Regions from separate parts of the Pseudomonas sp. GB2N2 genome, predicted to be linked through region 2. Evidence: predicted binding sites of a transcription regulator. Region 2 holds the regulator's gene; each other region holds the start of a gene.
The links. The regulator sigma-54, encoded in region 2, starts transcription at its own class of promoters, with help from an activator protein. The targets are predictions, from matches to a motif close to ANTGGCATNNANNTTGCTNT.
Positions count from the first base shown of each region.

Region 1 (4,128 bases), 930 kb from region 2:
AGTCTCAGAGCCTTTGGCTAAGTGGAGCGGCAACGCATTGCCGGCCCGGTTTTCAATCAGGCGCTTTTCTAAAAGAGCGCCCGCGTGGCACGAAGGTGTGCCGTCCCACCCGTGCTGCTCAGGTTAGAAGAGCTTAGATGCAAGGGCAGATAAAAAAGTTGATGCAACAAAATGTCATAAGGCGACCCTTCGTCGAATAATGCCTCGACGTAACACGAGTCATTCTCACAAAGGATTAACCCCATCATTCTGCGGGGCGCTGATCATACAGGGCTTTGACCAATAAACACGGGACAACATCGTGTTACTTATGGCCTAAGCATCTTTATGGTTACGTCCTTATGACAAAACGATCATTCCCTCGATGTGACGCATTGGTTAGAACTCAACACAGGTTGGCGCCACAACGGACGTCAACACCTTGGCTCGCCACGCCGGCAGCGAGCCTCCCAATGGCAGACATTTCTGCCAGACCTCGATTGAGGTCAACGCGATAACTACAGTCAACAAGTGAGGGCAACACCCTATGAGAAGACTTAAGCGTGATCCGTTGGAAAGAGCATTTTTGCGCGGATATCAATATGGCGTTGGTGGCAAATCCCGTGAGCTTTGCCCATTTACTCTACCGTCGGTACGTCAAGCCTGGATTAACGGCTGGCGAGAAGGACGCGGCGACAACTGGGACGGTATGACCGGCACTGCGGGAATCCACAGACTCAACGAACTTCACGCCGTCGGCTGACACAGGGCTACATTCCGACACGACAACCTGATGACGTAACGACTTACCACGCACGCCCCATCCGGGCGGCGGGCTCCGGCCCAGGGGCTCCTTCGAGGAGCCCTTTTTTATGCCGGCTCCCCACACAAGCTTTGTAGCAGGGGGATTTAGCGCAAGGCTGCTATTGCGTCGACGGCTTCGCGAATGAGCGCCGGGCCTTTGTAGATGAAACCGGAATACAGCTGCACCAGGCTCGCGCCCGCCGCGATTTTCTCGGCCGCATGTTTGCCTTCGGTAATGCCCCCCACCGCGATAATCGGCAAGCGACCGCCCAGCTCCGCCGCCAGCACCTTCACGGTGTGGGTGCTCTTTTCACGAACCGGTGCGCCGGACAACCCGCCCGCCTCGTCACCGTGCTCCATGCCTTCAACGCCGACCCGGCTCAGGGTGGTGTTGGTGGCGATCACCGCGTCCATCCCGGTTTCGATCAGCGCCTGAGCCACTTGCGCGGTTTCTTCGTCGGTCATGTCCGGAGCGATCTTGATCGCCAGCGGCACATGTCTGCCGTGACGCAACGCCAGTTCAGCGCGACGAGCCGCCAGATCCGCCAGCAATTGCTTAAGCGAATCGCCAAACTGCAGGCTGCGCAGGCCCGGGGTATTCGGCGAGCTGACGTTGACCGTCACATAGCTGGCGTGGGCGTACACTTTGTCGAGGCAGATCAGGTAGTCGTCAACCGCGCGCTCGACCGGGGTGTCGAAATTCTTGCCAATGTTGATGCCAAGCACGCCCTGGTATTTGGCTGCTGCCACACGAGCCAGCAGGTGATCGACACCGAGGTTGTTGAAACCCATGCGATTGATGATCGCCTCGGCTTCCGGCAAGCGGAAAATCCGTGGTTTCGGGTTGCCCGGCTGTGGACGCGGAGTAATGGTGCCGATTTCGACAAAACCAAAACCCAACTGGGCAAAACCGTCGATGGCCGCGCCGTTCTTGTCCAGACCGGCCGCCAGGCCTACCGGGTTCGGAAAGTCCAGGCCCATGACATTCACGGGCATCTTCGCTGGCGCCTTGCACAGCAAGCCGTTGAGGCCCAAACGTCCGCCCGCGCCGATCAAGTCCAGGGACAGATCGTGGGAGGTTTCCGGGGAAAGTTTGAACAACAGCTGACGGGCCAGGGTGTACATGGGCGGCTTTGACTCGAATGGCGACGAAATGAGGCGGCGATTATAGCCGCGCATGGGGGTCGCAAGCGAGGCGCACGACAAAATCAACGGGCGATGGCATATGCCTTGCAGCCACATTGATATCAGCACTCATGCCAACGTCGGGATGAGTCGAAAGACAAAGGCGTCGTCACCCGACTTTGCTCGCGCGAAGGCTTGTGACGACGCTTTTTTTTGCAAGGTGCTTTGCCATGAATGAAACCACAGCGGGCCCGCTGGCCTGGGTCAACGGCAGCGATACCCCGGAAAAAACCGATATTAACCTTGGCTTCATGGCCCTGAGCGATTGCGCCTCTGTCGTGGTCGCCGCCACCCAGGGTTTTGCCCAGCCCTACGGGCTGACCTTGAACCTCAAGCGCCAGTCCTCCTGGGCCAACCTGCGGGACAAACTGGTCAGCGGCGAACTGGATGCGGCTCACAGTCTTTACGGCCTGATTTACGCCGTGCACCTGGGCATCGGCGGCGTCGCCCCGACCGACATGTCGGTGCTCATGGGCCTGAATCAGAACGGGCAAAGCATCAACCTTTCCCACGGTTTGCAGGCCTTGGGCGTGACCGGTCCTGAGGCACTGGATCGTCACGCGCACCAAACTCGCCCAAAACTCACGTTCGCCCAGACCTTTCCGACCGGCACCCACGCCATGTGGCTGTATTACTGGCTGGCGAGCCAAGGCATTCACCCATTGAACGACGTCGACAGCGTCGTGGTGCCGCCCTCGCAAATGGTCGCGCACCTGCAAGCAGGGCGAATCGACGGCTTCTGCGTCGGTGAGCCGTGGTCCGCCAGCGCGGTGAAGCAGAATCTCGGCTTCACCATGGCGACGACCCAGGCCATCTGGCCCGACCACCCGGAGAAAGTTCTCGGTTGCACCCGCGAGTTCGTCGAGCAATACCCCAATACTGCCCGGGCGCTGATAATGGCGATCCTCGAGGCCAGTCGCTTCATCGAAGAAAGCACCGAGAATCGCCGCAGTACCGCGCAGCTGCTGAGCGCCCCGGAATACCTCGATGCACCGCTCGATTGCATCGAACCGCGGCTGCTCGGCGATTACGTCGACGGCCTCGGCAATCGCTGGCAAGACCCGCACGCGCTGCGCTTCCATGGCGGCGGCGAGGTGAATTTGCCCTATCTGTCCGATGGCATGTGGTTCATGACCCAGTTCCGCCGCTGGGGCTTGTTGCGCGACGACCCGGACTATCTCGCGGTGGCCCGTCAGGTTCAGCAACTTGACCTGTACCGTGAGGCCGCCAGCGCGATCGGTATCACCTCATCGAGCGAGGAAATGCGCAGCAGCCAGTTGATCGACGGCAAAATCTGGGACGGTTCCGATCCGGCCGGCTATGCCCGCAGTTTCAAGCTCAACGCCCTGAGCGACAGCTCGCCCCTACTCGCCCGCCGCTGACAGGAGATTGCGAACATGTTGCGTATCCTGCTGATCAACGACACTGCGAAAAAAGTCGGTCGCTTGAAAGCCGCCCTGACGGAAGCCGGCTTCGAGGTGATCGACGAATCCGGCCTGACCATCGACCTGCCCGCGCGCGTCGAAACGGTGCGCCCGGATGTGATTCTGATCGATACCGAGTCACCGAGCCGCGATGTGATGGAGCAAGTGGTGCTGGTGACTCGCGACCAGCCACGGCCGATTGTGATGTTCACTGATGAACACGACCCGGGCGTGATGCGCCAGGCGATCAAGTCCGGGGTCAGTGCCTACATCGTCGAAGGCATTCACGCACAACGTTTGCAGCCCATTCTCGACGTGGCCATGGCCCGCTTCGAAAGCGACCAGGCCCTGCGCGCGCAATTGCACGCCCGTGACCAGCAACTGGCCGAGCGCAAGCGCATCGAGTTAGCCAAGGGACTACTGATGAAGATGAAGGACTGCAACGAGGAACAGGCCTACACCCTGATGCGCCGCCAAGCGATGAGCCGGCAGCAGAAGCTGATTCAGGTGGCGGAGCAGATCATTGCGATGAGTGAACTGCTCGGCTGAAACACCGAGGTGACTGGTATATCGCCTTCGCGAGCAAGCCCGCTCCCACGTTGATCTTCTGTGCCCACAACATTTGGGGGCGGCCGAAATCCCTGTGGGAGCGGGCTTGCGCGCGAAGGACGCAACTCGGTTCCGGACTGTTGGCACAGATCTCGCTAGACATTCACCACAGGTAACCAACGGCGGT
Region 1 is NZ_CM142701.1:2,632,339-2,636,466, forward strand. It holds gene rmf (ribosome modulation factor) at 527-742, shown strand; gene ACYZT4_RS12185 (quinone-dependent dihydroorotate dehydrogenase) at 889-1,908, opposite strand; gene ACYZT4_RS12190 (CmpA/NrtA family ABC transporter substrate-binding protein) at 2,139-3,350, shown strand; gene ACYZT4_RS12195 (ANTAR domain-containing response regulator) at 3,366-3,941, shown strand.
Region 1: a site for sigma-54 is predicted at 2,001-2,020, ahead of ACYZT4_RS12190 (CmpA/NrtA family ABC transporter substrate-binding protein). Genes of this name have one in related genera too.

Region 2 (4,128 bases):
CAATGGTGACATAAGCGCGGTTGCTGGCGGCAAAGCGGGGCAGCCATTTAAGCAGGTACGAGGAAATGTCCTGGAACATTTCTTCGACATCCGGCTGGGCTGCCAGGTACTCGGCAACGGGTTGATCAAGTCCTGACTGCTCGCGCAGCTCGGGCTTCCAATAAGGGTTCGGCAGGCAACGCACGTCGAACACCAGGTCGGCGTCCACCGGCATGCCGCGCTTGAATCCAAAAGACTCGACCAAAAATGCGGTACCGGGTTCCGGCTGGTTCAGCAGCCGCAGCTTGATGGTATCGCGCAGTTGGTACAGGTTCAGGTTAGTGGTGTTGACCTTGAGATCGGCAAGGTCGGCAATCGGCCCGAGCAAGCTGGTTTCGTAGTTGATCGCCTCGGCCAGCGAGCGATTGGCACTGCTCAGCGGGTGACGCCGGCGGGTTTCCGAAAAGCGTTTGAGCAAGGTTTCTTCGTCGGCATCCAGGTACAGGACATCGCACTGGATATGCCGGCCGCGGAGTTCTTCGAGCAATTCCGGAAAACGACTTAAATGGCTCGGCAGGTTGCGCGCGTCGATGGAGACCGCAACCAGCGGCTGAGCCAGTTCGGTGTTAATCAGCGCTCGTTCGGCCAGTTCCGGCAGCAACCCGGCAGGCAGGTTGTCGATGCAGTAATAGCCACTGTCCTCGAGCACATCGAGCGCAGTACTTTTACCTGAGCCGGAACGGCCACTGACGATGATCAAGCGCATGATTAGTGCCCGTTTTGCTCGTCCAGGACAACCTGATACAAGGCTTCATTGCTCGAGGCGCTGCGCAGGCGATCACGGACTTCCTTGCGATCAAGCATGCTGGCGATCTGCCGGAGCAATTCAAGGTGCGCATCGGTAGCCGCTTCCGGGACCAGCAAAACAAACAGCAGGTCAACCGGGGCGCCGTCGATGGCGTCGAAATCGATGGGGGCGTCCAGGTGCATCAAGGCACTGATGGGCGAGGTGCAACCTTTGAGACGACAGTGAGGAATAGCGATGCCGTTACCAAACCCCGTCGAGCCGAGTTTTTCGCGGGCAATCAGAGCCTCGAAGACATCTTGCATCTCCAGACCCGGCACTTCGCGGGCGATCAGATTGGCAATTTGTTCGAGGGCTTTCTTTTTGCTGCCGCCCGGCACGTTCACGAGGGAACGGCCGGGGGTCAGGATGCTTTCAAGTCGGATCATGGGTAGGGAGTGTTAACGACCGGTCGCGCCCTGGAGTAGGCTCTGGGTCTTTTCCTTATGCTTTTTGAGTTGTTTATCCAGCTTGTCGGTCAATGCGTCGATCGCCGCGTACATATCGGTATGTTCCGCGTTGGCGACCACTTCATTACCGGGAATATGCAGCGTGGCTTCGATTTTCTGCTTGAGCTTTTCGACCGTCATCGTGACTTGCACGTTGGTGATCTTGTCGAAATGCCTCTCTAATCGTTCGAGTTTTTCGCCGATGTAGGTGCGAAGAGGTTCGGTCACTTCCAGTTGGTGTCCACTGATGTTGACTTGCATACAGCTTCTCCTTCGTTGCCAGTGCATAAAGCGGTAGATCAGATGATCTACCACTGGAACGCTGTGGCGTGGCTCTACATCAACCGCTTGCGTTCGCTCGAAGGCGCGATCCCGAGGGACTCGCGGTACTTGGCGACGGTGCGGCGAGCCACCTGAATGCCTTGTGCCTCCAGTAAACCAGCGATCTTGCTGTCACTCAACGGCTTTTTCTGATTTTCCGCGGCAACCAGTTTTTTGATGATCGCGCGGATGGCCGTGGACGAGCATTCACCGCCTTCGGAGGTACTCACGTGGCTGGAGAAAAAGTATTTCAGCTCATATATTCCCCGAGGGGTATGCATGAATTTTTGCGTGGTGACCCGGGAAATCGTCGACTCATGCATGCCTACCGCTTCGGCGATGTCATGCAGCACCAATGGTTTCATCGCTTCGTCGCCATACTCCAGAAAACCGCGCTGATGCTCGACGATCTGGGTGGCTACCTTCATCAGGGTTTCATTGCGGCTTTGCAGGCTCTTGATGAACCAGCGGGCTTCCTGCAGCTGATTGCGCATGAAGGTGTTGTCGGCACTGGTGTCGGCGCGGCGCACGAAACCGGCGTATTGGGCGTTGACCCGCAACCGTGGCACCGACTCCTGATTCAGTTCGACCAGCCAGCGCTCGTTATCCTTGCGCACGATCACGTCGGGCACCACGTATTCGGCCTCGCTGGACTCGATCTGCGAGCCCGGGCGCGGGTTAAGACTCTGCACCAGTTCAATGACCTGGCGCAGTTCATCTTCCTTGAGCTTCATGCGGCGCATCAACTGGCTGTAGTCGCGGCTGCCGAGCAGGTCAATGTAGTCGCTGACGAGGCGCTTGGCCTCGGCCAGCCATGGTGTCTTGGCGGACAGCTGACGCAATTGCAGCAGCAAGCATTCGCTCAGGTTGCGGGCACCGATGCCGGCCGGTTCGAATTGCTGGATGCGATGCAGGACGGCTTCGATCTCATCCAGTTCGATATCGAGTTCCGGGTCGAAGGCTTCGAGGATTTCCTCGAGTGATTCGTCCAGGTAACCCTGATTGTTGATGCAATCGATCAGGGTCACGGCGATCAGGCGATCGGTGTCGGACATCGGCGCAAGGTTCAGCTGCCACAGCAGGTGGCTTTGCAGGCTTTCGCCGGCCGATGTGCGGGTGGTGAAATCCCACTCGTCGTCATCGTTGCTCGGCAGACTGCTGGCGCTAGTCTGGTAGACATCTTCCCATGCAGTGTCGACGGGCAGTTCGTTGGGAATGCGCTCGTTCCAGTCGCCTTCCTCGAGGTTATCCACCGTCGGGGCGGTTTCCTGGTAGGAGGGTTCTGAAACGTCGGCGTTGGGTGGCTGTTCGGCTTTGTCGGCCAAGGGGTCGGCGTTATCGAAGTCGTCGCCTTCTTCCTGGCGTTCGAGCATCGGATTGGACTCCAGGGCCTCCTGGATTTCCTGTTGCAGATCCAGGGTCGACAATTGGAGCAGGCGGATGGCCTGTTGCAGCTGCGGTGTCATCGTCAGCTGCTGGCCCATTCTCAAGACTAGCGATGGTTTCATGGCAGGGGCTTAACACCTTATTCCCGGCGCACATGCGCCATCCACTACAGGGCGCCGGAGCGCCAAACATAAGCAAATTATATGCCTGAAACCCTAACGTTTGCCTAGAGCGCTGTAACAATAAAAAACTATTGATTTTTTATCGAGACAAACGCTCGGCGACAGCCAGCCAACTGGCGCTTACAGGCGGAACTCGTGGCCCAGATACACTTCCTTCACCAAGTCGTTGGCCAGGATGGTGGCAGAGTCACCTTCAGCGATCAGTTGGCCGTCGTTGACGATGTAAGCGGTTTCGCAGATATCCAGTGTTTCACGGACGTTGTGGTCCGTGATCAGCACACCAATGCCCTTGGCCTTGAGGTGGTAGATGATCTGTTTGATGTCGCCGACCGAAATCGGGTCCACACCGGCGAAAGGTTCGTCGAGGAGGATGAATTTCGGGTTGGTCGCCAGTGCGCGGGCGATTTCCACGCGGCGGCGTTCACCACCGGACAGGCTCATGCCGAGGTTGTCGCGAATGTGGCTGATGTGGAATTCCTGCAGCAGGCTTTCCAGCTCCTTGCGACGACCGGCCTTGTCCAGTTCCTTGCGCGTCTCGAGGATGGCCATGATGTTGTCGGCGACCGAGAGCTTGCGAAAGATCGACGCTTCTTGCGGCAGGTAGCCGATACCGGCTTTTGCACGGCCGTGCATCGGCTGGTGGCTGACGTCCAGGTCATCGATCAGAACGCGGCCCTGATCGGCCTGAACCAGGCCGACGATCATGTAGAAGCAGGTGGTTTTGCCGGCACCGTTCGGGCCGAGCAAGCCGACGATCTGACCACTGTCGATCGACAGGCTCACGTCACGCACGACCTGGCGGCTCTTGTAGCTCTTGGCCAGATGCTGAGCTTTCAGAGTTGCCATTACGGGGCCTTCTGCTCGCCGGCTTTCGGCTTGGGCTGAATCACCATGTCGATGCGCGGGCGCGACTCGGTGACTTTGGTGCCTGTGGCGCGACCGGCGGTGGCGAGCTTTTTGTTGGTGT
Region 2 is NZ_CM142701.1:3,558,070-3,562,197, reverse strand. It holds gene rapZ (RNase adapter RapZ) at 1-745, opposite strand, end outside; gene ptsN (PTS IIA-like nitrogen regulatory protein PtsN) at 748-1,212, opposite strand; gene hpf (ribosome hibernation-promoting factor, HPF/YfiA family) at 1,225-1,533, opposite strand; gene ACYZT4_RS16550 (RNA polymerase factor sigma-54) at 1,608-3,101, opposite strand; gene lptB (LPS export ABC transporter ATP-binding protein) at 3,282-4,007, opposite strand; gene lptA (lipopolysaccharide transport periplasmic protein LptA) at 4,007-4,128, opposite strand, start outside.

Region 3 (4,128 bases), 870 kb from region 2:
GGAGATGCCGGTGTAGCGCAGGCGCGCGTCCATTTCCGCTGCCAGACGTTGTGCCGGACGGCCGTTGGCGCCGGGCAACTGGGCGAGGATCTGGTCGATTTCTTCGGTGCAGGCGCGCAGGGAACGCGGAACGTCGGCGCGCAACAGAAGCAGTTCCGCCACATGCCGGGCACCAGGTGCATCACGGTAGATTTCGGTGTAGGCCTCGAATGACGACAATGCCCGTAGCAAAGCGCTCCACTGGTAATAGGCGTGAGCCGTACCATCGCTGACCGCTTCGGCCTGATCGCCGGCCATTTCGTAACGGGCATCCAGCAGGCGCAAAGTGTTGTCGGCCCTTTCGATAAATGTCCCCAGCCGGATGAAACGGAACGCGTCGTTGCGCATGATCGTGCCGTACGACGCGCCACGAAACAGGTGGGAACGTTCCTTGATCCACTCGCAGAAACGGCTCATGCCATAGCGACTCAAACCCTGTTCGGCGATCCCGCGAATTTCCAGCCAGGTCGCGTTGATGTTTTCCCACATGTCCGCGGTGATTCGGCCACGCACCGCATGAGCGCTGGCCCGCGCCGAACCTAGGCAGCTGTAAATACTCGCCGGGTTGGCCGCATCAAGGGCGAAAAAATGCAGCAGCCGTTCGGCGTGCAACTCGCCGTGGCGCTCCAGATAGTCCTCGAGGGTGCCGGTGATCAGCAGCGGCATGGCGAGTTCGTGCAGACCGTCACCGCGACCATCCTGTGGCATCAGCGACAGCGAATAGCTGATGTCGAGCATCCGTGCGAGGTTTTCCGCCCGCTCCAGGTAACGCGACATCCAGTACAAATCCGAGGCAGTTCTACTTAACATGGCAAGCTTCCTTCAATCCTCGACCACCCAGGTGTCCTTGGTTCCGCCGCCCTGGGAGGAATTCACCACCAGGGAGCCTTCGCGCAGCGCGACACGGGTCAAGCCGCCAGGCACGACCCGGGTTTCGCGGCCAGACAATACAAACGGACGCAGGTCGATGTGACGTGGCGCGATGCCGTTTTCGACAAAGGTCGGACAGGTCGACAGCGACAACGTAGGTTGCGCGATGTACGCGTGGGGCTTCGCTTTGATTCGTGCGCGGAAGGACTCGATTTCCGCCGCCGTCGCCGCCGGCCCCACCAGCATTCCGTAACCGCCGGAGCCTTGGGTTTCCTTGACCACCAGATCTGGAAGATTCGCCAGCACGTGGGAAAGTTCAGAGGGATTGCGACACTGGAACGTCGGAACGTTCTTCAGAATCGGCTCTTCGTCAAGGTAGAAACGGATCATGTCGGTCACGAATGGATACACCGATTTGTCGTCCGCGACCCCGGTGCCAATGGCATTCGCCAGCACCACATTGCCCGAGCGGTAAGACGACAGCAGCCCCGGGACGCCAAGCATTGAATCCGGGTTGAACGCCAGCGGATCTAGAAACGCATCGTCGAGACGGCGGTAGATCACATCGACCGCTTTCGGCCCGTCCGTGGTGCGCATGAACACCTTGTCGTCGCGCACGAACAGGTCCGCGCCTTCCACCAGCTCCACGCCCATTTCCCGAGCGAGAAACGCATGCTCGAAAAACGCGCTGTTGAAGCGTCCCGGGGTCAGCACCACTACGCTCGGGTTATCGATCGGGCTGGAGCTTTTCAGGGTGTCGAGCAACAGGTTCGGATAATGGTCGATTGGCGCGATGCGCTGGGCCGAGAACAGCTCGGGGAAGAGCCGCATCATCATCTTGCGGTCTTCGAGCATATAGCTCACACCGCTGGGTGTACGCAGGTTGTCTTCGAGCACGTAATACGTGCCGTCGCCATCGCGCACCAGATCGACGCCGGAGATGTGGGAATAGATATCCCGGTGCAAATCCAGGCCTTGCATCGCCAACTGGTATTGCTCGTTGGCCAGCACCTGTTCGGCCGGGATGATCCCGGCCTTGATGATGCGCTGCTCGTGATAGAGGTCGGCGAGAAACATGTTCAACGCCTTGACCCGCTGAATGCAGCCGCGCTCGACGATCCGCCATTCGCTGGCAGGGATGCTGCGCGGAATGGTGTCGAAGGGAATCAGGCGCTCTGTGCCCTGCTCGTCCCCGTAGAGCGTGAAGGTGATCCCGGCGCGATGAAACAACAAATCGGCCTCACGGCGCCGTTGTGCCAAGAGCTCGTCAGGCGTCTCGGCCAGCCAACGGGCAAACTCCCGATAATGCGGGCGGACCTGGCCGCCGGCATCGTACATCTCATCAAAATAGGTGCGGATCATGCCGTACTCCTTGTCACCCGGACATACAGGCCTTCGCAAGGCCCGTGCCATCGGCATAAACGCTTTGATATCAATCGGTTGGATATTCGTCGCGGACACGCCGCACCATTCCTGTGCAGCAAACGCCCCAACCTGATTGCCCCCGCTTCATTGCGAAGCAATGCTTTCGCCTATCACCAGCATAGTCACAGTTGATTTCACTGCCCGACAGTCGATGCGGATAATCGGCGCATTCGCTGGAAATGCTCACCGAACTTCCCATTTAGCCGCCTTGTTCAGGCGGCTTTTTTTTGTTTCGGGATTTAACGCCACAGACTAAAACGGCCAACCCGAAGGTCAGCCGTTAGTGGATGTTGTCGCTGTTCATAGTGTTATGCGAGTAGCCCTCGTACCTCCTGCTTGACGCCCCATCCTTCGATGATGCCGCCCAAAGGCTCGACCACCGCCTCGAAGTCCTGCTCAAAGTCGCCGATGCCGTCGTAGGTGGCGTACATCACTTTGCTCAGTTCCAGCGCCCAGGCACCGTCGTCGCGCACGCTGATTTGTGCATTCATGGATTCACCGCAGTAATGCCCTGCCGCCCTGCGTGCCCGCTCCTCGTCCGGGAAAATGGCGTAGAACTCGATCGGATGGAATCGTGAAAAGTCGAAACCGCCTTCTTTCATGCGGCGCAGCACCGAGCTGCTGATGTCTTCTTGATAGGCTGTGCTCATGAAACGTCCTCCTCAAACCGATGGATAGACTTTCCGTACTCCCGACGCCCGCAACCGAATGGTGCACGCGATGCGGCAATTTTTTGCCGATGGGAAACAAGCATGTAGCTGACAAGACCAGACCTTAGCGATCCATTCGCTGATCTCGCTTGCAGAGTAGCCGCAAGTGAGACGCGCTGCCAAGGCCTGGTTATTTCACGAGGGTGTTACGAGAGAAATCAGACGGGAGTGATGCCGAGGATTTGTATGCTGTGCTGGGTCCTGAGTTCCTTGACGCACGCGTCACTGGTCCGCCCTTCCAGATCGTTGAGATCCAGCTCGGCAGCCACAGGAAGGACCCGGGCCTTGATGAGTTTGGCGGCGTGCTCGTTGTCCGGGCATTCGTCGCACTCAAAGACTTCACTGACTGTTTCGCCATGATCGTCCACGAAGGTGATCTTCCACTTTTGCATCAGTGCCTCCTCGAACAAACCCGCAAATGGGCTTACCACTATCTGGACTTTTGCCCGGACTGATCGTTCCAACGGATTACACCTATGTAGGAGCGTCGATCGGCTGCTCCTACATGGGTTGTGGCACGTTTAGTCGTTGCTTGGCTTGTTCACGGCCTGCAGCACGTATTGCGGCAAGGCGAAGGCACCGATGTGGATTTCCGGGTTGTAGTAGCGGGTGATAATGCCGCTGCCGGCGAAACGCTGCTGCAAGCATTCGCGGGACAGTTTGCGGTAGGCGGTGCTGGTCGCGCCCCAGGCGAAAGTCATCGAGCCGCCGATGTAGGTCGGCACGGCCGCCTGATAAAAATGCCAATCCGGGAACAAACTGCGCAGGCGCCCGGCGGTGGTTTTGACTTCTTCGATCTGCATGAACGGCGTGCCGTTCTGGGTCACGAGGATGCCGCCTTCGTTCAGGCAACGACGGCAAGCCTGGTAGAAGTTCTCCGAGAACAGCACTTCACCGGGACCGATCGGGTCGGTGGAGTCGGAAATGATCACGTCGAACTTTTCAGTGGTGGTCGCGACGAAACGCATGCCGTCGTCGATCACCAGGTTCAGGCGTGGATCTTCGAACGAGCCCTTGGAGTGGTTCGGCAGAAATTGTTTGCACATCTCGACCACGGTGCCATCGATCTCGACCATGGTGATGT
Region 3 is NZ_CM142701.1:2,692,248-2,696,375, forward strand. It holds gene ACYZT4_RS12435 (alpha-E domain-containing protein) at 1-849, opposite strand, end outside; gene ACYZT4_RS12440 (circularly permuted type 2 ATP-grasp protein) at 862-2,271, opposite strand; gene ACYZT4_RS12445 (ribonuclease E inhibitor RraB) at 2,643-2,984, opposite strand; gene ACYZT4_RS12450 (hypothetical protein) at 3,203-3,436, opposite strand; gene speE (polyamine aminopropyltransferase) at 3,566-4,128, opposite strand, start outside.
Region 3: a site for sigma-54 is predicted at 2,304-2,323, ahead of ACYZT4_RS12440 (circularly permuted type 2 ATP-grasp protein). Genes of this name have one in related genera too.